DNA from 4 places in the Ruegeria sp. HKCCA4633 genome. Region 1 is predicted to be linked to each of the others. Evidence: riboswitches for the same ligand, from Rfam matches in the RefSeq annotation. Region 1 holds a riboswitch; each other region holds the start of a gene.
The links. Region 1 has a riboswitch for cobalamin ahead of GOV85_RS09300 (DUF4198 domain-containing protein). Riboswitches for the same ligand answer to the same signal wherever they lie in the genome.
Positions count from the first base shown of each region.

Region 2: another riboswitch for cobalamin. It lies ahead of GOV85_RS16550 (hypothetical protein); the one in region 1 lies ahead of GOV85_RS09300 (DUF4198 domain-containing protein).
Region 3: another riboswitch for cobalamin. It lies ahead of GOV85_RS09805 (DUF1636 domain-containing protein); the one in region 1 lies ahead of GOV85_RS09300 (DUF4198 domain-containing protein).
Region 4: another riboswitch for cobalamin. It lies ahead of GOV85_RS08530 (DUF1636 domain-containing protein); the one in region 1 lies ahead of GOV85_RS09300 (DUF4198 domain-containing protein).

Region 1 is NZ_WQGJ01000002.1:608,839-616,516, reverse strand. It holds gene GOV85_RS09330 (LysR substrate-binding domain-containing protein) at 1-611, shown strand, start outside; gene GOV85_RS21415 (hypothetical protein) at 1,089-1,406, shown strand; gene GOV85_RS09320 (energy-coupling factor ABC transporter ATP-binding protein) at 1,343-1,999, opposite strand; gene cbiQ (cobalt ECF transporter T component CbiQ) at 1,996-2,778, opposite strand; gene GOV85_RS09310 (cobalt ABC transporter permease) at 2,778-3,359, opposite strand; gene cbiM (cobalt transporter CbiM) at 3,356-3,967, opposite strand; gene GOV85_RS09300 (DUF4198 domain-containing protein) at 3,973-4,758, opposite strand; cobalamin riboswitch at 4,887-5,090, opposite strand; gene GOV85_RS09295 (LacI family DNA-binding transcriptional regulator) at 5,351-6,511, shown strand; gene GOV85_RS09290 (ABC transporter substrate-binding protein) at 6,508-7,678, shown strand, end outside.
Region 2 is NZ_WQGJ01000007.1:47,646-55,323, forward strand. It holds gene GOV85_RS16530 (bifunctional 2',3'-cyclic-nucleotide 2'-phosphodiesterase/3'-nucleotidase) at 1-1,729, shown strand, start outside; RNA gene ffs (signal recognition particle sRNA small type) at 1,769-1,867, shown strand; gene rsgA (ribosome small subunit-dependent GTPase A) at 2,026-3,054, shown strand; gene GOV85_RS16545 (hypothetical protein) at 3,091-3,948, opposite strand; cobalamin riboswitch at 4,081-4,303, shown strand; gene GOV85_RS16550 (hypothetical protein) at 4,394-4,801, shown strand; gene GOV85_RS16555 (protein-tyrosine phosphatase family protein) at 4,804-5,304, opposite strand; gene GOV85_RS16560 (DNA polymerase III subunit gamma/tau) at 5,477-7,240, shown strand; gene GOV85_RS16565 (TauD/TfdA family dioxygenase) at 7,328-7,678, shown strand, end outside.
Region 3 is NZ_WQGJ01000003.1:82,871-90,548, reverse strand. It holds gene cobN (cobaltochelatase subunit CobN) at 1-2,743, opposite strand, end outside; gene cobW (cobalamin biosynthesis protein CobW) at 2,747-3,802, opposite strand; gene GOV85_RS09805 (DUF1636 domain-containing protein) at 3,804-4,178, opposite strand; cobalamin riboswitch at 4,272-4,489, opposite strand; partial or broken gene GOV85_RS09800 (NAD(P)-dependent oxidoreductase) at 4,615-5,592, shown strand; gene GOV85_RS09795 (SLC13 family permease) at 5,673-7,529, opposite strand.
Region 4 is NZ_WQGJ01000002.1:421,181-428,858, reverse strand. It holds partial or broken gene GOV85_RS21590 (GH1 family beta-glucosidase) at 1-151, shown strand, start outside; gene GOV85_RS21585 (ROK family protein) at 197-1,177, shown strand; gene GOV85_RS08540 (carbohydrate kinase) at 1,217-2,143, shown strand; gene GOV85_RS08535 (D-lyxose/D-mannose family sugar isomerase) at 2,159-2,824, shown strand; cobalamin riboswitch at 2,924-3,122, shown strand; gene GOV85_RS08530 (DUF1636 domain-containing protein) at 3,361-3,717, shown strand; gene GOV85_RS08525 (ABC transporter ATP-binding protein) at 3,714-4,490, shown strand; gene GOV85_RS08520 (ABC transporter substrate-binding protein) at 4,503-5,453, shown strand; gene GOV85_RS08515 (iron ABC transporter permease) at 5,455-6,465, shown strand; gene GOV85_RS08510 (LysR family transcriptional regulator) at 6,468-7,358, opposite strand; gene GOV85_RS08505 (proton-conducting transporter membrane subunit) at 7,474-7,678, shown strand, end outside.

The DNA.
Region 1 (7,678 bases):
CGTTCAACTGGTTGTTTCCACGACTTTTACGCTTTGACATGGCCCACCCGAACCTGTCGATATCGATAGCAACCGATACCGGACAATTCCCGTTTTCCGGTGCGGATGCGGATATCGGAATTCGCTATGGCTTGGGCGATTTTCCGGGCTGTCAGGTCGATTTACTTATGACAGAGCAGCTGTTTCCGGTTTGCGCGCCGTCGTTGTTGCCGGACCTTCGCAAGGTCGATGACCTCGCACGTCACACGATGTTGGTGGACGAGAATCTACATCACAGAGCGGCGAGCCCCACATGGGAATTCTGGGCGCGGCGCTGTGGCCTGACCTTGCCAGCCGCGCTGCGGACACGGCGACTGGGGCAGTCAAACATGGTTGTTCAGGCGGCGATTGAAGGATTAGGTGTGGCACTGGGGCGCGAGCCTTTGGTCATTGACATGATGGCAGACGGGCGTTTGGTCCGACCCTTTGCGGAAATGACCCAATCGCCGTTGTCTTATTGGCTGGTCCGACCGCACGAAACCAAGGGTAGCGAAAAGGTTGCCGAATTCTTGAGCTGGATTCATTCCGAGGTTGCTGCGCAACCTGACATCCCTCCGCCGGCTTCAGTTTGAAATTAGTCAGGCTTATACAACCCATTACTACTCTGACATGGCATGGCGGCGTTTGGGCGCCCATACTTTAGCAAGCCAAATGATGGATTGGCGGGCAATCGATGTTTCTGAGAAATTGCTGGTAAGTTGTGGCCTTGAGAAAAAATATCGGGCGCGTGCTGAAGGCCGAAACGTTTCTGGCTAAGAACATCGTTTTCTTCCGGCAGGAAGATGGCACCCCGGTGTCGTTTCCGAGCGATTGCGACCGGCTTCAGCATTACGAGATGTGCCTGCCTGCTATCGCGCTGAACAGATCCGTTTACGCGCCTGTTGGAACCGGTGGCTATGGCAACCCCCATTCGACAAGATCTAAGTCAATATCTCGTACAATTTCATGACGCCGTTTGACGAGGACCGAACCCGGTACTTTTGGTTTCAGCACCGAAACACAGACCCCGATAACGCAGAGGTTTTAAAGTTCATGAATGACGCATGCGGATGGCGTTTCTCGAAGACAAAGGGGTGTTGGAGCAGGTGCATCTGGGTATTAAGCACGCCAAGACACCCTATATTGATCTTGGTCTGGATAAGGGCGCAAAACTGTTCCGCAAAGCACTGGACAGCGCTATCGAAGCTGAAACGACATCCATGGGCACCACTGCGCGGGCTTACCGGCCTTTTCCGTATACCGTTTCGCCTGATGAGGGGCAGGGGGCCGATGTGTTGACCAATCGTCGGCAAAGCGCAGCAGTTCAAAATCCCGCGGCGACAAGTCTACCGTTTCTCAATTCAAGCGTGTCCGGGGCCAATGCCTGACGGAAGGATGGCGCATGGCTGACCAGTAAAATGGCCTGTGGCAAACCCTGTAGTATCTCCAGCAGGCGGGCTTCGTTCTGGATATCGAGCGCATTTGTTGGTTCGTCCAATAACAGTGCCCGGGGTTCCATCGCCAATACGGTGGCAAGGGTCACAAGACGCTTTTCGCCCCCCGACAATTTATGTGTTATGCGATCACGCAAGTGCATCAAGTCTAGATCAGAGAGAACTCTGTCGACGATGGCGAGAGCGTCGTCCTTGTTGCGCCCTAGATTGAGAGGCCCAAACGCGATGTCTTCTGCCACAGTGGGGCAAAACAGCTGATCGTCAGGGTCTTGAAACACCAGTCCGATCTCGCGGCGAACCTCGTGAAAATCGGCCTCGGTGCGCCGATCTTTTCCAAGGGCGATCACACTACCCGAGGTTGGCTTTTGCAAACCAAGCGCAATTCCAAACAGGGTGGATTTCCCTGCTCCGTTAGGTCCTGCAATCGACAGGCGTTGCCCTGGTTCAAGCGTAAGCGAGGCGCCGTCCAGTACGGGTGCTTGACCGGGATAGGCGAAATGAATGTCTTCCAGCTTGAGGATCGTCATGCGAAATCCAGACAAAGAAGCCCAATGCACACTATGCATAGAGTCGCCGCAAACACGTAGTCGCGCAGGGTCAGGTTAAATTCCTGCAGCAAGAGAAGCCGTCCAGAGAACCCTCGGCATTTCATCGCTGCTAAGATTCGCTCGGACCGTTCGATGGCGCGGACCAACATCATGCCAACCAGATAGCCAAAGCTGCGATACGTGTGCCAATTAGTGCCCGGTCGAAACCCACGGACCTTCATCGCCGCGCGCAGGCGCATATATTCCTCGCGTAAAACTTCGATGTAGCGAATGGTAAACATCAGAAGGTGGACGAGTGCTTCGGGACAGCGCAGTTTATGCAACGCGTGGCCAAGCGTAACCGGTTCCATCGTTCCAACCAGAACCATCAGGGACAATATGACGGCGTTAGCTGTCAGCGCAATCTCAGTGGCTTTCCAAAGGCCTTGCCAACTGGCCGGAAACCCAAACAAGTTGAACATCGCATCCCCGGGCGTGGTAAATGGCAAAAGTACCAACATGAAGATGATAAAGCTGTCCATCATCGCCATACGTTTGAGCGTTCGGCGAATGGGCAGGCGAGACATCAGCAGCACTCCGATAGAAACAGCCAATGCCGCAATCAGCCCTGGAATGGTGCTGAGCGAGACCGTGACAATGGAAAAAACACTCGCCACCACGATCCGCATCCGAGGATCCAAGCCTTGGATCACCCAAAAGGATGCACCCGTACCAGTCTCGGCCAATGTCTTGGCCTGGGGTTCCAGGGCGTGGGCCATCAGGAGGTCATCTTCTTGCGTGCGGCGATGTAAAAGCCGATTCCGAACAAACCAATGATGTAACCGATGCCACCCAGGATCGTTTGCAGATCATTGTGTTCACGATAGGAGGCAATCTCGCGTCGCAGCGGGCGGGTTTCGTCTCGGACCGCCTGAGCAATTGCGGCGCGTTCTTCGTTCGTCAATGATGCGACAGTCACCTGCGTCCCACCTTCCTTAGGGGCAATCATTGCGGCAGTTTCGACCACGTCAGCTTCAACACCCATTATCGCCGCGACATCGGCAGCAGGCATGGTGACTTCTGCCACATGCCCCGCGCCCAAGTCTGCTTTGAACGTGTGTTCTACCGGGTTGGTCGGGGTGTAAAGGAAGAAACCATCTGTATCGGTCAGTGTTCGTCCCAACTCAGCACCATCGGGCCCGTACACGATGACTTTTTGGTTTTGCGCCATATCGCCGTTTGAAAAGCCCAATTCGCCTTCGATTGCATCGCCTGCAGGAAAGACCCCTGCGATAACTTTGTGGGCCAGCGCAGGAAGCGGCATCAGTGACAACGCAATAACAACGAGCAGTTGCCTCATGCCGATGCGCCTTTATAAAAGAGTTCTGGTTTAACCTGACGAGCCAGTAAAATGGCGAACCCGGTCAGAACCGCTTCGACGGCCATGACAGGGACGTGAGCAAATAACACAAGCTTCGCAGCCGGCAGGAATTCGTCGCCCGACAGCGCCAGCGATACTGCGACAAAAGCCGTCGTAGCTGCGATTGAGAAAGCGCCGCCTATGCCGCCCCAAACTGCTCCTTGAACAGGCGTGCCCTTGGCGATCAGACGACCGAAGATTATCCATGTAAGCACCGCCGGAAGGGCGATGTTGACTGTGTTGATCCCAAGCACTGTCAGTCCTCCAAAGCCGAAGAACACAGCCTGAAGCAGCAAGCCAACAAAAAGCGCCGGAAAGGCCGCCCAGCCGAGCAAAAGCCCGGCCAGACCGTTCAGGATCAAATGCACAGAGGACGGGCCGATCGGAACATGGATCAGTGAGGCGACAAAAAAGCTGGCTGACAACACCCCGGCAGTGGGAATGCGATCCAGGTCCAGCGATTTCAGCCCCATGGCGATCCCGCCTGCTGCCGCGATTACGCCGCCAATCACAACAGGGTTCGAAAGGGCTCCGTCCACAATATGCATATGGGTTACTCCAGATCCCAGGCGCGGATCCAGATCACAGCGTCCTGACTTAGTTCTTTGCCTTCATGTTCAGTCTTCGGGCCCGAACCCAACGCTGCGAAACCCCAGTAGCCTGCTTTTGGCACGCCAAAGGTGAAATAGCCGTTTTCGTCCGAAATTGCGACCAGTGCGCCGCCTGGCAGTGGGGAAGCAGTTGCGTTTTTTGCGCCGTTTCCGGCCAAGTCGGGTTCCGCGGCCATGTATTCGATTTCAATCTCTACGCCAGCCACTGGGTTGCCCTCGCTCAATACACGTCCCGTGAAGGTCGAGCCAGCGATGATGTTATAGGGCTTGTTCAGCGGCAGTATTTCGGTAGCCAAACCTTGCGGCTGGTCCCAGTCGGTGGGCAGCTCGTTTCGGTTCAGATATGCCTTGGTGACCTGCTGGATATAGATATCCTCAGATTCCTCGTAATAAGGCGCAGGTACCGTTACCACGACGTAATCGCCAGAACGTTTCACTGGAACCGAGCCCAAAAAGGCCTTGGCCGTGTTCTCGGGGCCTTCGAACGTGGTTTCTTCCAACGTACCCAACAAATCGGTCTTTTCGCCGTTGTGGATCACATAAAATTCTTCTGGCTTTTCCAGGGTCATCACGTGCCCGGCTTCAAACGGATGCCAGAAGACCAACTTGACCGGAACGTCACCAGGACGATCAATCATGGTATCTTCGGTGTATTCCAGCAGGAAATGAGCCTGAGCCATCGCAGGCAATGCAATGGCAGCTGTTGCCGCCAACAAAAAGTGTTTCACAAACAAGTCCTTCTCACGTCGCGCCTTCCCCGGCACGCATTGGTTTTTGACATTGGGGAATGCGAAACCATTTGCTCAAATAGGCAAACAGTTTCGGCGCACACCCCGTCGCCGACGATCAACGCCCATTCCGAGGGCGCATGTTCGGCAGGTCTCCTGACTTGCGGGTCAAAACGCTTGGCTGGCCTTCCCGGGCATATCCCAGTGGCACGATCAGCCGCGCTCGCCGCTTACAGTTGCGGGGGCAGTTGCAGAATTGGCGAAGAAAAAGCCGCACTGCATTCCCTATTGCCTCCGGGTGAGTCCCCGGAACCGAACATGGCGCGTTGATGGCAGAAAAACTTGTACACGGTCAACTCTCGTTTGCGGCATCGCTTAGGGCAATACCGAATTTCAATAAGGTGTTTCTGCCGTGTAGTTGCGGCTCGGTGCATAGAGGTGATCAGTGTCACTGTCTGACAATCAGTGCGGTGACCTCAGATTTGATGCCGAAGCATAAGTATCCCGGCTTGTGAAACCAGAAATTTACAATACGCACAAAAATTGGACTTTTCCATTGCCGAAACCGGTTTCGGAAACGCAAAATGATGGAATGACAGCGAATCTCAACACGCGACAGCGACAAATCCGATCCCGGCGCGCCTCGGCGACTGGACGGGTGAAGCTTGATGAACTGGCCGATCAACTCGGCCTTTCGAAAAGCACGGTGTCGCGGGCATTGAATGGGTATTCCGACATCTCAGAATCAACGCGAAAGCGGGTTGAGGTGACGGCGCGCAAGATGGGGTATCGCCCGCTCAGCCACGCTCAGGCCATCCGAACGGGGCGCGTGCGTGCCATTGCAATGGTCATCAACAGTGAAGAACCGGATCGGCACAATCCGTTTTTCCAAGACTTTCTGGCAGGGGCTTGTGAAGCTGCCAGTGCGTCTGACTGGACGATGACAATTTCGACCGCGAAGTCGAAACAGGACATGCTGAACATGCTGGGCCGTTTGGTTGAAGAACGTAAGGCCGACGGATTTATACTGCCGCGAGCCGAAGTCGATGATGCGCGCGTTGGATACCTGAAGGACTTGCAGGTGCCGTTCATCCTTTATGGGCGGACTGGCTATGGTCAGGTCGGGTTTCAGGACGATACGTCGTGGTTTGATATTTCCGGCGAAACAGCCATGAGCGACGCGGTCGAACGTCTGGCCCGTTTTGGTCACAGCCGTATCGGGTTTGTCGGCAGTGATCCAAAGTTCAACTACAGCCACCTGCGTCGGGATGGCTATGTCGACGGGCTTAGGGACGCAGGATTGCCAGTTGATCCCGAATTGATACGCGAAGGGGCCCGCACCCGCGAAGAAGGGGCCGCTGAAGCGCGCGCTTTATTGCGTCTTCCTGTCCCGCCGACCGCGATTGTATTTGCGACAGACCAAGCGGCACTGGGAAGCTACTCTGTCTGCGCAGAATTTGGCCTTGAGATCGGGCGCGATGTCTCGGTTCTTGGATATGACGGGGTCCCGGAATGCCAATACGCCAGCCCCGGGCTAACGACGTTCAGCGTCGACTCTAAACGGGCAGGTGAACGCCTTGCTACGATGCTGATACGTCAGACCCGAGGAGAAGAACCCGCAACTTTGCGCGAACTCAGTCAGGCGGTGCTGATTGAACGCGACTCTGACGGACCGCCGCTGCTGACCTCGAACGAGTTGGCGAAAAAAATCAAACGATCCATGGAAGACAATCGGGGAGGAAACCGACCATGAAACTTACACCAAAAGCAGCCAAGCTGATGCTCGGCTCTTCGTTGGCAATGGCGCTGACGGCAATGTCGGTACAGGCGGACACGATCCGTTTCTGGACGACCGAAGAGCAGCCCGAGCGTCTGGCGAAACAACAGGAAATGGCCGACCAGTTCAAGGCGCAGACCGGCACGACCGTTGAGGTGATCCCTGTCACAGAAACAGATTTGGGCACCCGCGCGACAGCAGCTTTTGCCGCAGGTGACTTGCCAGATGTGGTCTACCACCCGTTGCAGTACGCCCTGCCGTGGGCCGAAGCTGGCATTCTGGACACCGAAGCTGCGACCGAAGTGATCGAAGAACTGGGCGCTGATACTTTCGCTCCGGGTGCTTTGGGCATGGCTGCGTTCAATGGTGAAACCGCCTCGGTTCCGGTGGATGGCTGGACGCAAATGGTTGTGTACCGGAAGGACCTTTTTGAAGAGGCCGGTCTGGAAGCGCCCGACAGTTTTGCAGATATTCAGGCCGCACTTGAGGCGCTGCACAACCCGCCAGAAATGTATGGCTTTGTCTCGGCCACAAAAGTTGACGAGAACTTCATGAGCCAGGTGCTGGAGCATGTATTCCTGGCAAACGGCGTCAGCCCGGTTGGCCCCGATGGCTTCCAGCCGCTTGATGAGGCCAAGACCACCGAGGTTTTGGATTTCTACAAGGCCATTTCCAAAGCCTCGCCTCCGGGTGAACTTTTCTGGAAGCAATCGCGTGAGCTGTATTTCGACGGTAAAGCCGCGATGATCATCTGGTCGCCTTTCATTCTTGATGAACTGGCCGGTCTGCGGGACAGCGCCCCTCCGACCATCAACGACGACCCGACATCGCGCGATCTGGCCAGCAAGACCGGTATCGTGACCAAATTGTCGGGCCCGTCGAACCCCGATGGCGCGGCCTGGGGCGACGTGCGGTACTTCGGTATCACCAATGATGCGGACACCGACGCGGCCATGGAATTCGTAAGGTTTGCCATGGATGACGGCTATACCCAGACGCTTGCCATTGCGCCTGAGGGTAAGTTCCCCGTGCGCCGTGGTAATGCAGACAATCCGACTGCATTCTCTGAAGCCTGGGCGGAACTGCCTGTCGGTGTCGACCGTAAGGCCCCTCTGGGCGAGTTGTATGAACAGGCGATGATCG
Region 2 (7,678 bases), on a different contig from region 1:
GCGCACCGCCAGCCTGATCCGAAACGCCCGTCAACAAGCCCATGACGCGTTGGTCCTTTTGGTGGACAACGGAGATTCTATTCAGGGTACACCTCTGGGCGAATGGGCTGTTCGTAACGACACACCGCATCCGATGATGCAGGCGTTCGCGGCGCTTGGTTACGACGCCATCGGCCTTGGAAACCATGATTTTGGCTTTGGGCTGCCAACCTTGGACGACATCCTCGCACAAGCGCCATGCCCGGTTTTGTGCAGCAACTTGCTTCGCTCGGGCGGCAATCAGATCTGGCATAGCCATGCAATCCTGGACCGAACCGTATCTGTGAACGGCACCGAGACACCCATTCGCATCGGCCTTATTTCTGGTCTTCCCCCCCAGACCGTCCGCTGGGAAGAACATCACCTGAACGGAGAGGTAACAGCCAGCGGTATCTTCTCAACCGCGCGCGACCTGACTGGGCTTCTGCGCAATCAAGGGTGTGATCTGATAGTGATGTTGGCCCATTCAGGCCTGGGTCCGGCGGATGCTTCTGAAGGCATGGAAAACGCCGTCATCCCCCTGGCAGCTATAGATGGAATCGACGCAATTGTCGCCGGGCACACTCACTTGACCTTTCCAGGCGGCGGCCACGGCGACGCCTCGTATCTCGATCAGGAAAAAGGGTTGATACATGAAACACCGGTTGTCATGGCCGGTTCCGCGGGGTCGTATCTTGGCGTAATCGATCTGGTTGTTACACCTCGGCCAGATGCCGGGTTCAGCGTTACGGATTGCCACGTTGAACTGCACCCTGTCTGTGAAAATGGCGCTGAGGTCGATGAAGACGATGACTTGGTGCGCCTTGTTGCCAATGCCCATCGTCAAACCCGTCGCGCAGTGGCCAAACCTGTGGCGCACGTGGCTGACACCATGCACAGCTATTTCAGCTTCTGCGCACCAGATCGCGGGCTGGCCCTGGTTGCCGCGGCACAGGCTGCAGCTCTGCGTCCTTTCCTGCATGGATCCGCCCCGGGCGAATTACCGCTTTTGTCAGTCGTGGCTCCCGGTAAAAGCGGCGGCCGCGCAGGCCCCAGGCACTTTACGGATGTTCCGGCAGGAGAAATATGCCTGCGCCATTTTGCGGATCTGTATCCGTTTCCCAACGAATTGCGTGCCATCCAGATCAGCGGCGCAGATGTGCTGGACTGGCTTGAAATGTCGGCAAGCATGTTCAACCAGCTTGCCTGTGATGTCGAAACGGATCTGATCAACCCCAAACGCGCCGGGTACAATTTCGACGTCATCTTTGGCCTGACCTATAAAATTGATCCGTCGCAACCAGCGCGCTTCAACGCCGAGGGGCGCATGATCGATCCTGCTAACAGACGGATTCGCGACCTGAAATACGCAGGCCAGCCGGTTCTTCCTGAACAGAGATTAGTGCTGGCCAGCAACAATTACCGCGTCAGCGGTGGTGGGCATTTCCCCGCCGCTTCCACGGCCCAACGCATCAATCTGCCGTCGCTGGACATCAAGGATTTGGTGCGGGATTACCTGTCCGATCGCCTTCCGCCTGATCCAATCGCGCAGCAACCTTATCCTTTTGTGCTGGCACCCCAAACAGGTACACAATCCGTGCTTCGAACCGGTCCGGGTGCGTTAAAACACATTAACGAATTGCGCCCGTTCAAAGCCAGACTGCTGGAATCAGATTCCAATGGGTTCGAACGTATTCGCCTGACATTCTGACGGGTTGTCTTTTGCCCACACCTTCCCTATATCCAGACTCGAGAGGTTGGCGCGGGCGAGCGCCTCGCCAACCTGGTCAGGTCCGGAAGGAAGCAGCCACAACGAGCCCCGCTTGGGTCGATGTCCAACCTCTCACTTCATGAACCTTAGCCACAGGAGGGCTTTATGATTGTAACAAAAACCCTTCGGGCAGCGCGGTTCTGATCTCACACTACTTGCTGACTGCCTGAACACATGACCCGGGGATGCGCGATCGCCATCCGTTGGGATTGCTGTTTCTGACAACAGGCAGACCAATGAATTCTTCACTTTCGGACCTTGGATGGTCCTCTCACTTTGCCGCGCAACACGCGGCTCATCCTTCGTGCACGCCTTTTCGCATCGCTTCCGTTCATAGGGACCGCCTGATCGGGCTGAATCCGCAGGGCGAATCTCCATTGCTGACCCTTGATCAATCGACCGGCAGCTATGCCGTCGGAGACTGGGTTCTCACGGACGACGACAATCGCGTGCAACATCTACTCGACCGGCGCAGCCTGTTGCACCGGCGCGCCGCCGGTACAGGCGCTGCGACGCAACTGATCGCTGCCAATGTCGATGTGCTGTTCATCGTCAGTTCGTGCAACGCTGATTTCAACCTGCCCCGGCTAGAGCGTTATCTGGCACTTGCACATCAGGCAGGATGTTACCCGGTTGTTGTCCTGACAAAGGCTGACCAATCGGATGACCCCAATCGTTTCTCGGAACAGGTGCAGGCTCTGGACCCGTTTCTGACAGTTCTGGCGATCAACGCGCTAGACCTAACGGAATTGGAAAAGGTCTTATCCTGGTGCCCCAAAGGCCAGACCGGAGCACTGGTTGGGTCGTCAGGCGTTGGCAAGACGACATTGTCCAACGGCTTGACCGATCAGGATTTGGCGACGTCAGGTATTCGCGAGAACGACGCTCGCGGTCGGCACACAACCACGGCGCGCGCGTTACACCGGATGCGCAACGGCGGCTGGCTGATTGATACGCCTGGAATGCGCGCATTGCGTCTGCTTGAAGCTCAGGACGGTATCGACGAGGTGTTCTCGGACCTCGCCGTACTTGGCCTGAACTGCCGTTTTTCAGATTGTCAGCACGAATCCGAACCAGGCTGTGCTGTACAGCGGGCGATCAAACAAGGCGTGCTTGACCCTGCCCGCTTGGATCGATGGCGAAAGCTTCGGCGCGAAGATCAGCGCAACTCGGAAACCGTCGCCCAATCCCGGGCACGGGACAAAGCGTTCGGTAAGATGGTGCGGGGTGTCATGAAGGATCGAAAACTGCATAAAGGGCGTTAAGCGAAAAATACTCGGTAATTCAAAAGTCGAGCCTGATCACGCGATCAGGCTCGGCCAAACTGCCGCATTACGCCGAGCAAAAGCTCCGATATGGCCAATCTCTGACAATCCGAAGTCATCAGACCTAAGCAGGTGCCGCTTAGCCTCGGCGCCATAAAGGTCGGCAAGCCGCCAGACAGCTTCGGGCGGGACCATCTGGTCGTCCTCGAAAGTGAACAAATCCACGGGTCTACCGGAGCCGTCCCAACGCGCCTCAGGAAGGTTTTGTCCGATTTCAGGTACATAATTCAAAGGAGCCGTGCACCATTCGCGCCATTGCCAGTAGACCGAGCCCGGCAAGTCCGCACCAAACCCGATCGCATTTCCCGGCAGATAGCCAAGTGCTTTGACCAGTACCGGTGCGTGTCCATACCAGAAAACACCGGCCAATCCACGGTAAGGCCATGGGTGATCACTGAGGGTTACGAGCCCCGAACACACGCAAATCATCCGATCGATTTGGTCGATGTCGGGCTGAACAGGCCCCAGCATCGCACCAACGGAATGACCAATGGTCCATTGCTGCGCATCAGGATAACGCCTGCGCATTTCCGCCCGCGCCGCTGGCATGTCGATCAAAGCCCAATCCGCCATTGTTGCACGCGCATCCTTCATACGGCCGGTCAGAGAATGCCCGAAATCCCGGTAGTCATAGGTCAGACACGCCATACCCCGCTCGGCCGCTAGCCACTGTGCGAAGTGGCGATAATAGTCGCGCGGCACACCCGTTGCACTATTCAGCACAACCACGGTTTCAGGCTCTGACAGCGGTCGGTACAACCGTGCTGCAAGGGTCGTGGACCCGGATGGGAAAAGGAAATCTTCAGCCAACACCGTCTGCTCTGCGTCCAACATGATCCCTGACCCTGCACTGAAAAACTGAATTGCTTGGCTTCAATATTTTAAACACTAAAGAGGAACGTTCCCCCCATCCAGCATGACCACACGTCGGGGTAAAAGATCAGCTTGACTCGGAACCGGATCAGACGCTAGCGATTGTGTGATGGTTCCTGTCCCCCACAAGGGGTCGGGATGAAAAGGGAACACGGTGCGGTTCAGTCTGGTCATCCGGGCGCAAACCAAATCCGCGACTGCCCCCGCAACTGTAAGCGGTGAGCGATGCCAAAACACCACTGGCCCCTAGGGCTGGGAAGGTCGGCAAAGCCATGACCCGCAAGTCAGGAGACCTGCCATCGGAACTGAAACCGAAACTCGGGCGGGGTGTCCGGGCAGGTCCTGACAGCACGTTGCCGTCCCACCTGACCCAACTCTCCTGCCCACCACGCGCGGAGGGCGCAGGATGATCTGGAAGACGAAGACGCATGAATACAGTGCAACGGTGTGTCAGCGGACGGGCAAAACCTGCCCTGCCCTGGCGCGGCTGGCACGCTCAATTTCCGAGGCGATGAAGCAGGCCACAGCCGCCACAAGCGACGGGTTCGAGTTTGAAGGTGGCAGTGAATTGTCACATTGCACGCAAGGATGCCACGCAACTTTCCGAGCGCAATCAGACAGAATTCGCATCTTTTGCGATACACAGCCTGAAGCAGAGCCGCAGGACCTGAACGCTTACGCCGATCTGATCTTTGGAAACACGTTCAGCGCCTTGCCATCCGGCATCATTACAGACCCACCCTGCGCGATGATCGAGGTTGCAAAGCTGCGGCCTCGCAAACCCGTGCACGCGCCTGAACAGATTTCGGCCTAAGACTATACGACTTGAGCCTGAAAATTCTGTGCTGCCCAGGCCAATTGGGCGTCTGTTTCCACGGCACAAGGACGCAGCGCCCGCAAACGCTCCAGGGCTTTGTCTGGCTGTTCGCCGCATTCGACCATCAGCCGCAGAACAACCATTCCCGACCTGCCGCAGCCGCCCCGACAATGCACCAGTACCCGCCCTCCACCCGTCAAAGCATGCCGGGCGGCCGCGCTGATCGAGGGCCACGCCTCTTCAACTGCAGGCGTAGGGGCGCCAAAGTCTTCGATCGGCAGATGCACCCACCGGCTGGCGCGGCTTTGGATATCGCTGCCGAATTCCTGCGCCCCGTTTTGGAGCATCTCGACGTCCGTTGTCATTGAAACAACCAGCCCCGGCTTCCATGCGGCAATCGTATCCAGATCCCTTTCATAATCCCCGCCCCGTCCGGGCATCGATGTCAGGGCAAGTGTACCCCCCGCGACTTGCAGGGCATAGATAACCAGTTGCGACATAAACCAGTGTCCTCCACCAAGAACTCTTAACGAAAATGCACCATAAATTTTGTTGGACCAGCTTAGTGCGAATCCGGTCAGAATCTAAATCAAAAATCATCGCGCCTCGCAGTGGACGCGGAAGGCAGCGACCACTACGCTGAGCCGAAGCACCGAATCCGACCGAGAAAACATGACCGACACGCCCAGCCCCGCCTATCAGGTTCTCGCCCGCAAATATCGCCCGGAAACCTTTGCCGATCTGGTGGGTCAGGATGCCATGGTGCGCACCCTGAAAAACGCGTTCGAAGCGGACCGGATTGCGCAGGCTTTCATCATGACCGGCATTCGCGGCACCGGAAAAACCACCACCGCACGGATCATCGCCAAGGGTATGAACTGTATCGGGCCCGACGGTAATGGCGGCCCGACGACCGAACCTTGCGGCCAATGCGAACACTGCGTGGCGATCATGGAAGGCCGCCACGTCGATGTGATGGAGATGGACGCCGCCAGCCGAACTGGCGTGAACGATATTCGCGAGATTATCGACAGTGTCCGCTATCGCGCCGCCAGCGCGCGTTACAAGATATACATCATCGATGAGGTCCACATGCTTTCGACCAGCGCTTTCAACGCGCTGCTCAAGACGCTTGAGGAACCGCCCGAGCATGTGAAGTTCATCTTTGCAACCACTGAAATCCGCAAGGTGCCGGTCACAGTTCTGTCCCGCTGCCAGCGCTTTGACCTGCGCCGGATCGAACCCGAGGATATGATCGGCCTTCTGCAAAAGATCGCGTCAGCGGAAGGCGCTGAGATCGCAGAAGATGCGCTGGCGCTGATCACGCGCTCCGCGGAAGGGTCTGCAAGGGATGCAACCTCGCTGCTGGACCAGGCGATATCGCACGGGGCGGGTGAAACCACTGCCGAACAGGTTCGCGCAATGCTGGGCCTTGCGGACCGTGGCCGCGTTCTGGACCTCATGGACATGATCCTGCGGGGCGACGCCGCAGGCGCACTGACAGAACTCAGCGGCCAATACGCAGAAGGTGCTGACCCATTGGCTGTCTTGCGCGATCTGGCTGAGATCACACATTGGGTGTCCGTCGTGAAGATCACGCCAGACGCCGCCGAAGACCCAACCGTTTCTCCGGACGAACGGAGCCGTGGCCAACACATGGCAGAGGCCCTGCCGATGCGCGTTCTGACCCGGATGTGGCAGATGTTGCTGAAAGCGCTCGAAGAAGTCTCGGCCGCGCCCAATGCCATGATGGCCGCTGAGATGGCCGTTATCCGCCTGACCCATGTTGCTGATCTGCCCAGCCCTGAAGAACTGGTCAAACGGCTGCAGGACGCCCCGCCGCCTCCGGCAGGTGGACCTAGCGGCGGCACCTTGATGTCTCGGCAGGGTGCAACACCCGCGCAGGCCAGCGCCACCCCCGCATCCACATACGCCTCGGCCCCACGTGGTTCAAGCGGCGCGCCGGTTGCCGCATTGGCACAGGATGCTCAGACGGCCCTGGCCCGGTACCCGACCTTTGAGCACGTGGTCGAACTGATCCGCGCCAACCGCGACGTGAAGCTTCTGGTTGAAGTGGAAAACGGCGTGCGACTTGTGTCTTATCAGCCCGGTCGGATCGAGTTCACCCCAGCCACGAATGCACCGACAGACCTTGCGCCCCGGCTGGGCTCTGCCCTGCAACGCTGGACCGGAAACCGGTGGGCTGTCTCGATCGTCTCGAACGGGGATACGCCGACAATTGCCGAAGTGCGAGATGAGGCCGAGCTGGCCTTGAAGGCCGAAGCTGAAAAGCATCCTCTGGTTCAGGCGGTGCTGGCGCAATTCCCCAAGGCAAAGATCACAAAGATCGAGACGCCGGAACAACGCGCCGCCCAGGTCGAGACCGAAGCGCTTCCTGAAGTTGAAGATGAGTGGGACCCGTTCGAAGAAGACTGACCCGAAAGCGCTCGATCCCGTGTCGCAAACGAAGCAGATCGACCCTTCAAACAGGTACACCCTTCCATGATGCCAGGGAGGGATTTCATGCGAACATCACCACTGCACCCACGTTTCGGATTGGTCGTTCACGACCTAGATTTGCGCGACGTTACCAAACAGCGTTACTTTCCGGAAATCCGGCGCGCATTCGAAACCCGCTCTGTGCTTTTGTTTCCGGCCCAATCGATATCTGATGCGGACCACATTCGCCTTGCCGAACTTTTTGGGCCATTGGAAAACCGTGAAGCCATGGCAGCGGGTCGCGATGTTGAGTTTCAGCTTCCCGAACTGACAAACAAAACCAAGGATGGGCTGCGTGCGAAAGACGATCTGCGTCTGTTGGATTTGCAGGCCAACATGTTGTGGCACACAGACAGCACGTTCCTGCCGACGCCG
Region 3 (7,678 bases), on a different contig from region 1:
CGCCTTCCAGCGCGAAAGAACTGGCTTCCAGCCAAGCCTCGCCCGCCTGGACGCGCGCTTCGTCGGTGTAGACTTCGGACAATTGGGTCATGTTGACGCCATAACTGCCGGGCGCCGGGCCGTAGACGCGGGCCGTAGGGGCCAAGCCTGCATAGGGGTTCCAGTCCGGCGCTTCGTCGCGCGCAGACAGCGCACGAACGGCCTGACCGTACAGCGCCGAAAGGGTCGGGAACACATCACGGAACAGGCCCGACACGCGCAACGTCACGTCCAGTCGCGGGCGACTGAGATCCGTGATCGGAAGCACCTCGATGCCAGATACACGCTCTGAACCTTTGTCCCAAACAGGCTTTACACCCAGAAGATGCAGCGCCATGGCGAATTCTTCGCCCGCAGTACGCATGGTGGCTGAGCCCCACAGGTCAACAATCAGCCCTTTGGGGTAATCGCCTTCTTCTTGCAGATGACGGCGCACAAGCTCTTCAGCCAGTTTGACGCCCTGCGCATATGCTGCGCGGGTTGGGACCGAGCGTGGGTCGGTTGTATAAAGGTTCCGCCCTGTCGGCAGCACGTCCGACCGCCCACGATAGGGAGAGCCGGATGGGCCAGCCTCGATCCTTTTGCCCCCGAGCGCGTCGATCAGAGCACTTCGTTCGGCATGGGCCGAAGCCGTTGGGTCGAGATTGCCTGTCACTTCGGGCACGCGGCCAAAGATATGTAGCCCGTCGCCGAATTGGCTTTCCTTGATGTCACAGACAAAACGGTCGATCCGGGTGATCGCCTCGGCTGTGCAGGTGGCTTGATCGAGCCCAAGATCGTTTTCCAGCCCGATGGCCTGCGCTTCGTCCCGAATATCTTCTTGCAAACGGTCGCGGCGCTTGGGGTCTAACCCGTCTGCGTTCGAGAACTCATCCAGCAGCGACTCCAACCGCACCATCCGGTCCGGCGTCCCGCTTTCCTTCATCGGCGGTGGGATATGGCCCAGCGTGACGGCCCCGATCCGACGCTTGGCCTGCGCGGCTTCGCCGGGGTCATTGACGATAAAGGGGTAGATCACTGGCAGGTCGCGGATCAGCGCTTCGGGCCAGCAATCAGCAGACAGTGCAACGGACTTCCCGGGCAACCATTCCAATGTGCCATGCGCACCAATATGGATCAGCGCGTCCGCACCAAGACCTTTGCGCAGCCACAAATAAAAGGCGACATAGCTGTGACGGGGCGTGCGCGAAAGGTCGTGATAATCGTCATCGCGCAGTTCCGGTGTTCCGCGTTCGGGTTGCAGCGCGACCAGAGCTTGGCCCCGGCGTAGAGCTGTAAAGTGAAACGCGCCATCTGCAAAGGCCGGATCGTCTTCGCATTTGCCCCAAACCGTTCGAAGGTCGGTTCGCAATTGCTCGGGCAGATAGGTCAGCGCTTGCAAGTACTCGTCCAGCGGCCATGAAATCCGAGCGTCCAAAAGAGTCTCGGCAATCGGTTCTGCTGGCGCGGTGTCATAACCTTCGTTCTGGAGATCGGACAGCATCGCCTCGGCGGATGCCAGCGCGTCCAGACCCACCGCATGGGCCATCTGCCAGTCTTTCCCGGGGTAGGTCGACAGCACAAGCGCCGGGATCTGATCCGTCTTTGGTTTGTCGTTCAGGCGCAGCCAGCCTGATACCCGGTCGATAATGGCTTCGATCCGTTCGGCCTCGGCCCGATGGGCAAAGCGGGAGTATTCCAGATGAGGATCGCGTTTGCCCGGTTCTTTGAACGAGGCGATGCCCGCCGAAATTCGTCCGTCTACCTCAGGCAAGACAACATGCATGGCAAGGTCGGCAGGCGAGAGACCGCGTTCCGCCTCAGCCCAGGCTTTGCGGCGCGAGGTGGCCAGAGCGACCTGAAACACCGGCACATTGGCGGCATCCAGCGGAGACGTGCCCGACGCGCCTTTGCCCGAAAAGGACGTTGCGTTGATGATGGCAGCGGGGGTCAACGCCCCAAGCGTCTCGCGCAACCAATCGGCAGCAGTTGGCGCTTTGAGCGAAGGTGCGAACAGGCCCACTGCCGCAAATCCGCGCGCACGCAAACTGCGGATCAGAGCTGCGACTGGGGCAGTGTCGGCCGACGTCAGATATGCGCGGTAAAACGTGACGACGATACGTTTTGCGTCGCCTTCGAACGCGGTATCCGTTGGGATTACACCGCGATCCGGGCACCATGCGCCGCATTCAGGCAGGGTCTTTGCGCCCATCACCGGCCCGGCATAAAGCCCTGCTGCCAAGGCCATCTGGGCCAATGCGGCTTGCGCTGCGACCTCACCACCGGTGTCACACAGATGGGCCAAACGGCGCAGCGTTGAAACGGGCAGGGTAGAGTAGTCATCCAGCCGCGTATCCTCTCGCCCGTCCGCGGGCAGAACGGCAAGCGCGATGCCCTTAGCATGCGCCAGCGCCAGAACCTGTTGCAAGCCGTAGGACCAGTAAGGCACGCCGCCAATCAGGCGGATCAGAATGCCCTTGGCGCCGTCCAACGTCTGCTCGACATAGGTGTCGACGGACAGAGGGTGTTTGAGCGCGGTCAAATTGGCCAATCGAAGCGTCGGCATTCGCCCCTCGGTTCCGCCGCCACGATGCCAGCCCGCCGCGAAAGCGCCGAGGTCGCTGTCCGAGAAGGACAAAACAACCAGATCCGCCGGGCTTTGGCCCAGATCGGTTGGGGTCTCGGTTTCCTCGAGCCCGTGGCTTTCGCGGAAGACGACGTGCATGGTTTACTCGGCAGCCTCGGTGACGCCCGCGAGGATCGCGTGGATTTCGGCCTCTTTGATGTCGTCATGCTCGGCGATAACAACCAGACGCGAACGGCGCTCTTCCTCTGGTCCCCATGGGCGGTCATATTGGTGACGGACGCGTGCGCCCACAGCCTGAACCAGCAGGCGCATGGGTTTGCCCTGTACTGCCGCATAACCTTTGACCCGCAGGATGTTCAGCTCGGTCGCCAGACGTTCGATCTTGGCGACCAGATCAGCTGGATCGGTTTGTTCCGGCAACTCGACGATGGTGCTTTCGAAATCGTCATGCTCGTGATCGTGGTGACCGTCGTGGTGCGACGGACGCGCATCCATGTCGTCCTCGGCTGCGGCTTCCAGACCCAGTACAACGCGGACATCCACAACGCCCTCGGCGACTTCGACAACAGGCAGGTGGCGAGGGGCTTCGGCGGCGATCACTTCTTTGGCCTTGGCCACACCTTCGGGCCCTGCAAGATCAGGCTTGGTCAGAAGGATAATGTCGGCGCACGAGATCTGATCTTCGAACACTTCGGACAGCGGCGTTTCGTGATCGATCGAGTCGTCGGCGAGGCGCTGGGCATCGACAGCTTCGACATTCGGGGCAAAGCGACCGGCGGCGACGGCCTCGGCATCGGCCAGAGCGATCACGCCATCGACAGTGATCTTTGAGCGGATATCCGGCCAGTCGAACGCCTTCAACAACGGTTTTGGCAGGGCGAGGCCAGAGGTTTCGATCAGGATATGCTCGGGGCGCGGTTCCAGCGCCATCAGCGCCTCGATGGTCGGGATGAAGTCATCCGCGACGGTGCAGCAGATGCAACCGTTTGCCAACTCCATGATGTTTTCCGCAGGGCAATCCGGGATGGCGCAGGATTTCAGGATATCGCCATCCACGCCCACATCGCCAAACTCGTTGACGACGACGGCCAGACGTTTGCCCTGAGGGTTCTGCATCAGGTGTTTGACCAGCGTTGTTTTTCCCGAGCCCAGAAAGCCGGTGATCACGGTGACGGGAAGTTTTTCGAGATTCGACATGTCAGGCTCCAATCGGGGGAATGCGCGAGGCGCAGTTTTTGCGGAAATGTTCAGGGCGCTCGCGCCATTTCACCAGGCCATCTTCGGTGGCCAGATACTTGGTTGCGCCGTCGACGATTACATCGACATGGTCTAATTCGTTCAGGTTCTCGTAAACGAAGGTCCAGCGATCGGGACCACCACGCAGCACGATAGAACAGCCCTGATCGCAGTTCGAAAGGCATTCGACAGGTTTCAGGGTGATGCCTTCAGGCAGTTCGGCTTGTTCCAATGCCTGGTGCAGCAAAGTGCCGGGGCGTTGCGCATCGTCTTCGATGGGCAGCCCGCGGCGGCAGGTCGTGCAGACCAGCAGTTCGACCGGTGTGGTCTCAGTCATGTCTCTCATCCCCCCAAATCCTCTTCGCGGGGGACGGGGTTTCAAGCGGGCCACGTGTTGCAACATGGACCCGATACCGGAACACCCCGCCCGGTTTCAACTTCGGGTGCTGGCAGGTCTCCCGGCTTGCGGATGTCAGAGGCCCGGTACGTCAGGGTCCTCTGTCGGATGTCCCGCCTTCCCGGCCTTGGCCAGTGGCATTGGGCACCCTCTCCGGTCACGGTCGCGGGGGCGGCTGCGTTTGGCGGAAGATCCGTTGACGCATTCCCTTTTCATCGGCTCTTGCCGACACCAACGAATGGGTCATGCGGCACCGCTGGCCCGCTTGTCAAGCGCGTTGCGCGTAACATCAGGGTGTGGGTGTGAAAAGCGACCTGTGGTTGTCGTTGGGCGGCATGAATGGTCAGATAAATCCGTGATCGCATGACGGGTACAAGCCAGCAGGGAGAGGCGACATATGAAAGTAGGATTCATCGGGTTGGGAAACGTTGGCGGCAAGCTTTCGGGTTCCTTGCTGCGAAACGGGATTGATCTGATAGTGCATGATCTGAACGCGGATCTGGTGGGCGAGTTCGTCGCCCTTGGCGCAAAGGCAGCCGAAGGTCCGGCACAGTTGATGCGCGATTGCGATGCCGTCATCACCTGCTTGCCATCGCCTGCGGCATCAGATGCGGTCATGCAAGAGATGCTGCCCGAAGTGGGCCCCGGCAAAATCTGGATGGAGATGTCGACAACCGATGAGGCCGAAGTCAAGCGTTTGGGGGCCGAGGTGATCGAACGCGGAGGCGCGGCAGTGGACTGCCCGGTTTCGGGCGGGTGCCACCGGGCGGCCACCGGCAATATCTCGATCTTCGCGGGATGTGATCGTGCGACTTTTGAGCGAATTCTGCCGTTTCTGACCACCATGGGGCGGCGTGTTTTGCACACTGGTGAATTGGGCTCTGCCTCGGTTTTGAAGGTGATGACCAACTATCTGGCCACGGCCAACCTGATCACCTGCGCCGAAGCGCTGGTCACGGCAAAGGCTGCCGGGATGGATCTGAACACAACATACGAGGCGATAAAAATCTCGTCCGGTACGTCCTTTGTGCATGAAACGGAAAGTCAGGTCATCCTGAACGGATCGCGCGATATTTCTTTCACTATGGACTTGGTGAAAAAGGACATTGGTCTGTTTCAAGAGGTCGCTGACCGCGCCGGGGTGCCTCTGGAAATGAACCCGGTCATGATCAAGATTTTTGAAGATGGCATTGCCCGGTATGGGGATCGCGAGCTGTCGCCGAATATCATCAAACGACTGGAAGAGGCGACAGGCCTGGACATCACAGCCCCCGGTTTCCCGCCGGAGATGGAAGATGATGAACCGGAAGAGCCAGGGTACGAGGTTGTTCCGCAAGGGCGAGGTCCGGCGTAAAGGTCCAGCCTGGGCTTTCCAGTGAGGTGTCATTGGCAGTCGGGGTTGGTCAGCCCATAAATCCGGCCCCGATTGCTACGCTAGTACAGGACGTTGATCATCACCAACGAAACGATCAGGAACAAAGCAGTCATAATGCCGCCCGAGCGTACGAAATCCATGACCTTGTATCCGGCCGGACCCATGATCAGTGCGTTGACCTGATGGGTCGGGATGATGAAGCTGTTCGAGGTTGATATGGCGACTGTGAGTGCAAAGACTGCTGGGTTGCCTCCTGCAGCCACGGCAATTGATACGGCCAGTGGTACGAGCAGAACGGTGGCGCCAACGTTCGACATGACCAATGAAAACGCTGTTGCCAGAACGGCAATGCCTGCTTGAAGCGACCAAAGTGGCCAGCCGTCAAGAATGACCATGATTTGCTGTGCGATCCATGCAGCTGTGCCGGTGTTCTGCACGGCCTGTCCCAAAGGTATGAGGCAGGCGAGCAGGAAGACGGTGTTCCATCCAACGGCACGATAGGCCTCATCCACGCTAAGCACGCGGGTCAACATCATTCCGGCTGCCCCGGTCAGAAGACACAGCGAAAGGCGCACGTCCGTGAACAGGATTAGGGACAATGAAATGGCAAAAAAGGCAAGGGCCCACCCGACCTTCTGCGGCCTCAGTTCATCCTGTGGAAAATCGGTTGTCACCACAACGAAATCGGGATCGCGCGTGATCCGCATAAGGTTGTCCCAACGGGTATGCGCAACAAGCATGTCCCCGGCATGGAACTTTTCAAGCCCTATCTGAGTGGATTCGTGATCTTCAGTCTCAACGTGGCTGAGCGTTTCTTCCCCTCGGTGAATGGCAAGCAGCGACATGCCATAAGTCTTGCGGAACAAAAGCTCACGCGGGCATTTCCCGATCAGTTTGCTGTCCGGGGTGATAACCACTTCGGCCACGCCGGCATTGGTGGGGGCGAACTCTTCAACAAAAATGTCCAGATCAGGAAGAACGGTCAAACCGTATTTCGTGGCAAATTCCTGAACCTCAGAACGTCGTCCGACAATAGCCAGCCGACAAGGGGCCGCGATTTCTGCGGTCAGAACCTGAACCATCGAGGTTTTACCGCGATAGAAAGTTGAAATGATGTACAGGTGGCTCTCGTGGTTGATATCGGCAAGAATTTTTCCCACCAGCGGGCTTTCCGCGGGCACAACAACTTCGAATACATCTGCCTTTAGCCCGTAGACCCTCTGCAAATACTCCTGTGTGCCCTGACCGGTGCCAGTGTTGTCTTCCCCTTCCGCTTCGGGAAGAACCCAGCGCCCCAGCAACAGAAAATACCCGATGCCGGTCAGGATCAATACCGCACCGATCGGCGTTACCGAGAACAATCCGAACGGTTGCATTTTCTGAGAGTCCGGCAATCCGTCATTTGCTGTCTGGATCAGATCATTAAGCAAGATCAGCGGTGAAGACCCCACCATCGTCATCGTGCCGCCCAGAATCGCACAGAACCCCATCGGCATAAGCAGGCGCGACAGAGGTATTCCAGATCGCGAGGATATCCGGCTGACAACCGGCAGAAACAATGCGGCCGCGCCCACGTTCTGCATGAAAGACGAAATGACGCCAACGGTTCCGGATATGATCGGCAGAACCCGGTTTTCCGACTTGCCGCCATATTTCAAAATAGCAGCCGCAACCTTGTTCATGATGCCAGTTTTGTCCAGTCCAGCGCCAACAATCATGACCGCAATGATCGAGATAACTGCGTTTGACGCGAATCCATCAAACAGACGCGGCACATCCGCCAGATTCTCAAGGCCGGGCGCGTAGCTTAGCAAGCCGACAAGAACCAAAACCAATATTGCGGAAAGATCAATTCTGACGATCTCGGACACAAACAGGAAAACAGTGAAAGCGAGAAGGGCGCAAACGACCCCCATCTCGAAGGTAAATGCTATGTATTCCACAATTCGTCCAGATATTTTGGCTTCTCTTGCATTAGTCCTTAGTCCATTCCGTTCGCGTTGTCATGAAATTTCGTTTTAGACCGAATGAGGGACATAATACTTCGCACTGGGTTGGGTGTGTT
Region 4 (7,678 bases), 190 kb from region 1:
TCCGGTTAAAGGCTATTTTGTCTGGTCTCTGCTGGACAATTACGAATGGGCCTTCGGGTACGAGAAAAGGTTTGGACTGGTGGACGTGGATTTTGAAACTCTGGAAAGAACGCCCAAAGCGTCGTTCGCGGCGCTGAAATCCGCCCTTTCAGAGGGGCAGAACGTCTCTCTTCCGTTAGCGCAACCATCTGGTTCTGTGCATGAACACTGGAATTTGGTTGCAGACATTGGCGGAACAAACACCCGTCTTGGCGTTGTGACAAATGGCGAGCTAACGGACCTGCGCAAGCACCCTACGGGCACATTGGACGATCTGCTGAACGCATTTCACTCTCTGCGAGATGAGGTTGGCACAAATCCTCAGGCGGTCGTTGCTGCTGGGGCTGGTCCTGTAAGAAACGGAGTCATCCGTCTTACAAACGCTAATCTGGACTTGTCCGAGGTTGAACTGGCGCAGGCGACCGGGGCGGAGCATACTTTTGTTATTAATGACTTCACAGCGGCAGCTTGGTCAGTTGCTGACGTCAAACAGAACGAAGTTTCGGTTTTGCAAGGTCAGGCGAAACCGCCTGTGGGCACGCGTTTGGTGGTTGGCCCCGGCACTGGGCTTGGTGTCGGAGCTTTGTTGTTTTCTGAAGGGCATTATCACACGGTTTCCGGCGAAGGCGGCCACGTGGGACTGTATCCGCGTCACCGCGACGAGGTAGAGATCTTTGAAGCAGCCCGCCGAATTGCACCTGAATGCTTTTTCGGGAACAGCCTGGCTCTGGAAGCGGAAATGTTCCTCAGCGGAACGGGCTTGCCCATCCTGTATCAAGCCGTTGGATTGGCGGCTGGAAACGCACAGCCTTCATTGCGCTCTGCCAAAGAGATTTTGGCCGAAGCCCGCGATGCCTCGGACCCCATCGCAGTCAAAACAGCGCAGATGTTCACCACGCATCTGGGCGCACTTATGGGCGACATGGCAGTTACTCTGATGCCTGCCGGTGGGGTATTTCTTGTGGGCGGCGTCGCCGAGAAAAACCGTTGGCTCTTTGATCAGGACTTTAAGGATGCGTTCAACGGCGGTGGACGTTTTAGTGAGTTGCGAAAGTCATTGAACCTGTACGTCTCAGAACAAGCCGAATTTGGCATCATTGGTGCAAACAACTTTTGCAAGAACGCCCTCAAGCGTTAAGCGACGTGCCCCACAAGAACTCCAGGAAAGGACTGTCGAATGATCTTGTGTTGCGGGGAAGCCCTGATTGATATGATCGCCGAGCCGACAGTTTTCGGTGCGCACGGCTTTGTTCCGCATACCGGCGGGGCGATCCTGAATACAGCAGTCGCCATGGGGCGTCTAGGCGTATCTGTGGGGATGCTGACGGGCATTTCAACGGACATGTTCGGCCAGCAGTTGATCACCGCATTAAACGCCAGTCACGTTGATACATCGCATGTGATCGTCTCGGATCGCCCCAGCACACTTGCCTTTGTTCAACTTCAAGATGGGCACGCAACCTACAGCTTTGTCGATGAAAACACGGCTGGGCGTATGTTGACGCCGGAAGAAATGCCAGATCAGCTTCCAGCAGTCTCTGCTTTGTATCTAGGGGGTATTAGTGTGGCGTGTGAGCCCTGCGCGGATGCCTACGCGTCATTGTTGAAGCGTCATGGTGGCGAACGTGCGGTGATGCTGGATCCGAACATCCGTCCGGGCTTCATCGAGGATCAGGCCCGGTTTCGAACACGCCTGAACCACATGATCGCGCAATCCGATATCGTCAAAGTTTCCGACGAGGATCTGGACTGGATCATTCCCGGTACCGAGCCCGAGTCGGCGAAAGCCGCGTTGTTGTTGCGGGCCGGGCCAACGGCCCTGATAGTGACCCGGGGCGGTGATGGCGCACATGGGTATCTGGCAGATGGATCAAAGGTTTCGGTGCCGGTGAAACAGGTGCAGGTCGTAGACACGATCGGTGCCGGCGATACGTTCAATGCTGGTGTGCTCACCGCACTCAGCCGTGCTGAGAAACTGACCAAACAAGGCGTGCGAAACCTGACCCCAGAAGCGTTGCGCGCGGCCATGGAACTGGGAGCCGAAGTCGCCGCTGTAACCGTATCCCGTGCCGGGGCCGAGCCGCCCTGGGCGCATGAGCTTTAATTCTTGGAAAAACCAATGAAACGATCCGAAATTAACCGCATCAAGTCCGAAGCGCAGGCTTTCATACAATCCTTTGGAGCCGTGTTACCACCTTTTGCCGATTGGTCGCCCGATCAGATGCGAAGTCCTGTAGCTGAAACGATCCGCAGTCGGGGGCTGGGCTGGGACATCACCGATTACGCTCAGGGTCGGTTTGACGAACTCGGCCTGTTCCTCTTCACTCTGCGCAATGGTGAGGTGAATGATCTGAAATCAGGTCGCGGGATGTTGTATGCGGAAAAATTGCTGATCTCGAAAGATAAACAACTGTCTCCGATGCATCGTCACATCGTAAAGGCCGAGGACATCATCAATCGCGGCGGGGGTGATCTGGTGCTGGAGATTTACGCATCTGACCCTGACGGGGGCATCGACCGGAACACGCCAGTGACGGTACCCAGCGATGCCTGCCCTGTTACGTTGCAACCAGGTGAGCATTTGCGGCTGAAACCGGGGCAAAGCGTGACCCTTATGCCGGGTGTCTGGCACGCATTCTGGGCAGAACACGGCGATTGCCTTATTGGAGAGGTTTCGACTGTGAATGATGACCGTACGGATAATGTCTTCGAAGATTCCATCCTTCGGTTTTCACAGATCGAAGAAGACGCTGCGCCGGACTTCTTGTTGGTTTCCGACTATTGATATCAACCAGGCTAGAACCGGCCAACGTGAATGTGAGCCGCGCCCAGATGTTTTGGATCGGCTCGACTGCTTCTCCTTCTTGACAAGTCCAGCACCGCCAGCCTAGCTGAGTTGGATGGTTCCGAAAGGGATGAAAATGGGAATACGGTGCGGCGCTGTATTGCGCCAAGTCCGTGACTGCCCCCGCAACTGTAAGCGGAGAGCGACGCCACTGCGCCACTGACCCCGAAAGGGTTGGGAAGGTGGGCCAAGCTTTGACCCGCAAGTCAGGAGACCTGCCATCCGATGTTTAACCAACCCGGGGCGGGGCGTCCTGGAAGGAGGCTTTGATGGCACGGTTTTCGCGTGTTTCCATTTTTGGCACCTTCTGTCCGCGCTTGGTTTCAAGCAGAGCGGACAATGCAACAGGTGACTGATAGCTTTATCCTCAACCCCAATACCTATTGTGCTGTGGCCTCGCGAAAAGATCGCGATTCTCAAAATAGTAATGTTATAACATTGTATTGTAGTTTGATCAGCGGTAACCGGTGCGCACAATGACGAAAACTGCAGATCATTTCCTACTTGTATGCACGACATGCACAGGCGCGATGTCCACCGATCAAGTGAGTGGCGCATTGGCGCGAAAACTGCCCGAAGGGTTTGCAATCCGGGAGGTCGCGTGCATGGCGGGCTGCGACCGGCCAACCACCGTCGGTTTTCAGGCACCGGGCAAGGCGCAGTATTTGTTTGGTGACATCGTTTCGGAACAGGATCTGGATGCAGTGGTGGAATTCGCCGGGCAATATCAGCTCAGTTCCGATGGTTGGACAAACGCAACTGACCGCCCGCTAACACTGTTCACCAAAACCTTGTCGCGCATGCCTGCCTTGCCATCGCAGAGGCCGTCATGAGTTTCCTGGCTGTCGAAAACCTAGAATATTATGCCTTGAACGGTGATGTGCTGCTTCAGGATGTGTCCTTTGGCTTGGAAGAAGGATCAATTCTGGCGATTGCGGGACCGAATGGGGCTGGGAAGACTACGCTGCTCAAGCTGCTTTGCGGAATCGAACGTATTGCGCTGGGTGATGTGCAGATAAAAGGTCAAAGCCTGCGCACCTTGTCGGCCCATGAACGCGCGCGGACGATCGCTGTGGTTGGCCAACAGGAAATGCCGGATAGTCGGTTGCGATTGCACGACTATGTTGCACTTGGCCAAATTCCGATCAAGGCTGACAAGTCCGCGTCTGAGCACAGGGAAGATCTTGACCGGGTTTTGGAAACAACGGGTTTAATGCACCTTTCCCGCAAACCTATGGGTCAGCTATCGGGGGGTGAGAGGCAACGGGCGCATATCGCACGTGCGCTGGCTCAAAACCCGTCTCTGTTGTTTCTGGACGAGCCGACCAATCACCTAGACCCGGATGCCAAGGGGCACATGTTGTCTTTGGTCGCTGAATTGGGCGTGACGGTTGTCATGATCGTCCACGATCTGGTCATGATCCCGGAATTTGCCACTCATGTGGCGTTAATGAAATCAACACGTCTGACAGGGTTTGGCCCTGTCAACGATGTTCTGACAACGGATCGTGTCCGCGACACGTTTGGAGTGGATTATCTGTGTTTCCAGCATGAGGGCCGCATGATCCCTGCTCTGGATATTCGAAAACGTAAACTGTCATCATAACAGGAGCTTACAATGATGCAGAAACTCTGGCCTGTGGCTGTGTTCACTGGCCTGGCAAGCGGCGCAGCCGCGGATGCCATTACAGTGGACAATTGCGGCGAGCCACTGGTTTTTGAAACAACGCCAGAACGGCTCGTTGTTCACGACATGAACATGACTGACATGGCGTTTGCTTTGGGTCTGCAAGACAAGATCGTCGGCCTGACCGGCATCACAGGCTGGTACAAGACCAGCCCGGATTTTGATGCACAGCGCGGCGACATCCCCGAGTTGGCTCCGAAATATCCTACAGTTGAAAACCTTGTCTCTGTCGAACCCGATATGTTTTTCGCTGGTTGGTATTACGGAATGCAGCCAGGTGGCGAAGTGACCCCAGACACGCTGGAACCCTTTGGCATCAAGACCATGGTCTTGACCGAAAGCTGCGTGCACCTGAACAAAGACCGCCCCGAAGCCAGCATGGATCTGCTGTTTGACGACGTCCTGCGTTTGGGCCAGGTGATGGGTGTCGAGGCTAAGGCGGAAGACCTTGTCTTGGGCTGGAAAGTCCAGTTGGATGCCCTTGAGGCAAAAACCGCCGATCTGGATAAACCTCGTGTTTTCCTGCTGGACGGGCCGGCAGATGCGCCTTTTACCGCAGGTAAATTCGCCATCCCGGACGCCATGATTGCCGCTGCGGGGGGTGTAAACGTCACACATGACATGGATACCAGCTGGGGTCGCACCTCTTGGGAAACCGTGGCAGCCGCAAACCCGGAATTCCTGGTGCTACTGGACTATCAAACAGGAAATGGTGCAGAAGATACCTTCCAGTTTCTGAAAGATCATCCTGTCATGTCACAAACCGATGCAGTCAAGAACGCGCGCTGGATCGGCCTGCGTTACGAGGAATTGACACCCGGACCGGCAAATATTGAAGCCATTGAAAAGATGGCCAATGCGATGCATCCGGAGACCAACTGACATGGTCCATTTGGGCCGATCGATCTTGCTGGGGGCGGTCATTCTGACCGCCCTTTTGCTGCTGTCTACGATCTATGGCACAACCTCGATCCCAATGGCCGAGGTCTTTACCGCCATTGGCTTGGGGACCGGCCTGACAGAAGGTGAAATGTCCCCGGTGCATCGGATCGTTTTCGACCTTCGCCTCCCCCGAGCCTTGTTCGCCGCTGTGATCGGCGCAGGGCTGGGCGTAGTTGGCGTGGTTTTGCAAACAACCACGCGCAACGATCTGGCCGATCCGTTCCTTTTTGGCCTGTCCTCGGGGGCGGCGGCTGGGGCCGTTCTTGTCATAACGGTCACTGGCGATGTGCTGGGGGTCTGGACCCTGCCTTTGGCGGCGTTTTGCGGGGGGCTAATAGCCTCTGGCATTGTTCTGGCTCTGGTTCAGGGTTTGCGCACAAGTGCGCCGGAAAAGCTGATCCTGGCCGGTTTGGCTGTGTCTTTCCTGTTTTCCGCGATTACAAATTATTTGATTTTTTCCGGCGACAGTCGTGCGGCGCATTCGGTTATCTTCTGGATGCTGGGCGGATTGGGTCTTGCCCGATGGCAGACCTTTCCACTGGTCCTGACCGGGCTTGCCCTGATCCTAAGCTACGCGCTTTATCGCAGTCGCTGGCTGGATGCCCTTTTGACCGGAGATTTCACTGCGTCGTCACTGGGAATTCCCGTCCAGGGTCTTCGATTCCGAATGTTCTTTGTGGCTGCGTTGGCTACGGCCAGTTTTGTGTCCGTGGCTGGTGTCATCGGATTTGTTGGGCTGATGGTGCCTCATATTGCGCGCGGCATTGCTGGTACGCTGCACCGAAACCTGCTGATTACCTCGGCCATCGTAGGGGCGATTCTGCTGACGCTGTCGGATATTCTGTCCCGCCTGCTCTTGGCCCCACAGGAACTGCCCGTGGGTATCGTGACAACGTCTATCGGGTCTCTTTTTGTTTTCCTGTACCTGTTCAAATCCGCGCGTGGTGACTGACCTCAGACACCGTCCTGCGTGTCCGATCCATGCGACAAGAGCTCTTGCACCAAAGGGTTCGGGAACCGGCGTTTGAACGTGATCGCGTGGAAGTTTTCCTTGATTTTCGGGTGCTCTTGCGCCTCGACCAGACGACCCGAAATCAACTCATCCTGAACAACGATCGGAGCCACCAGAGCCAGCCCGATATCCTCCCGTGCAAGCAGCCGCATCATCGCCATGTCGTCCACCTCGGCTGCCACCTGAGGGCGCACCGACATGCGGCTGGCCATGGCATCAAAAGCCGTGCGGACACTGTTGTTCGTTGTGGGCAGGATGAAGGGTTGTTCTTCCAATAGATCCCGTATTGAACGTGTCGGTTTCAGACGATCGGGGGTTCCGACGATGCTCACCGGTTGTTCGGCCAAATGATGAGTGACAAAGCTGGTCAAACTGTCGCTTGCGGGTTCGTGGTTCATCAAGACCAGGTCGAAATTCAGCGTTTCGAGCCCCTCCAGCAACTCGCTTGGGCTACCGGACCTTAAAATAACCTCGACGTCTGCGCGCGCCAAAATGGGCCGCAAAAAACGAATCTGAAAGTTGCGAGAAAGGGTGGACTGTGCCCCAACCCTAAGAGCTTGCCGCGTATTCCCCGCGTCCTGCAAGGTTGCCACAAGTTCCTGACCTGTCGCAAAAATCGCATCGGCGTGGTCCAGAGCGATATGTCCGGCTTCGGTGAGATGCAGCTTGCGGCCCCGGCGTTCAAACAGCGGATGACCAAGCCGGTCTTCCAGTTCTTTTATCTGCACCGACAAGGCCGATTGAGAAAGATTCAAACGCTGCGCCGTGCGGGTCAAGTTCCCGTCATGAGCGACGGCCCAGAAGTAGCGCAGGTGATGATAGTTGAGCGGCATATCGTTCTATTTATATGAACGAAACACATCAAACAATGTATTTTTCTTATGTTGCACTGCGAAATATGTCGAACGGAACAAGTCGAGTCAGTATCGAACGTCAAGGGACACACGCATGAGTTACCTGCTTCTACCCCTCCTAAGTCCAATGATCTTGTTGGGATCTGCATATTACTGCAGCCGACATCCGGGGATGCGTCCGGGCAATTTGCCGAAAGTCGCAGAATGGGCGGCCCTGGCGGCATTTGGCGTGTCTGCCTTGGCGGTCATGCTGCTAATTGCAAAAGGGTCCGGGACCTCGACGATGATCGGCTTTTGGG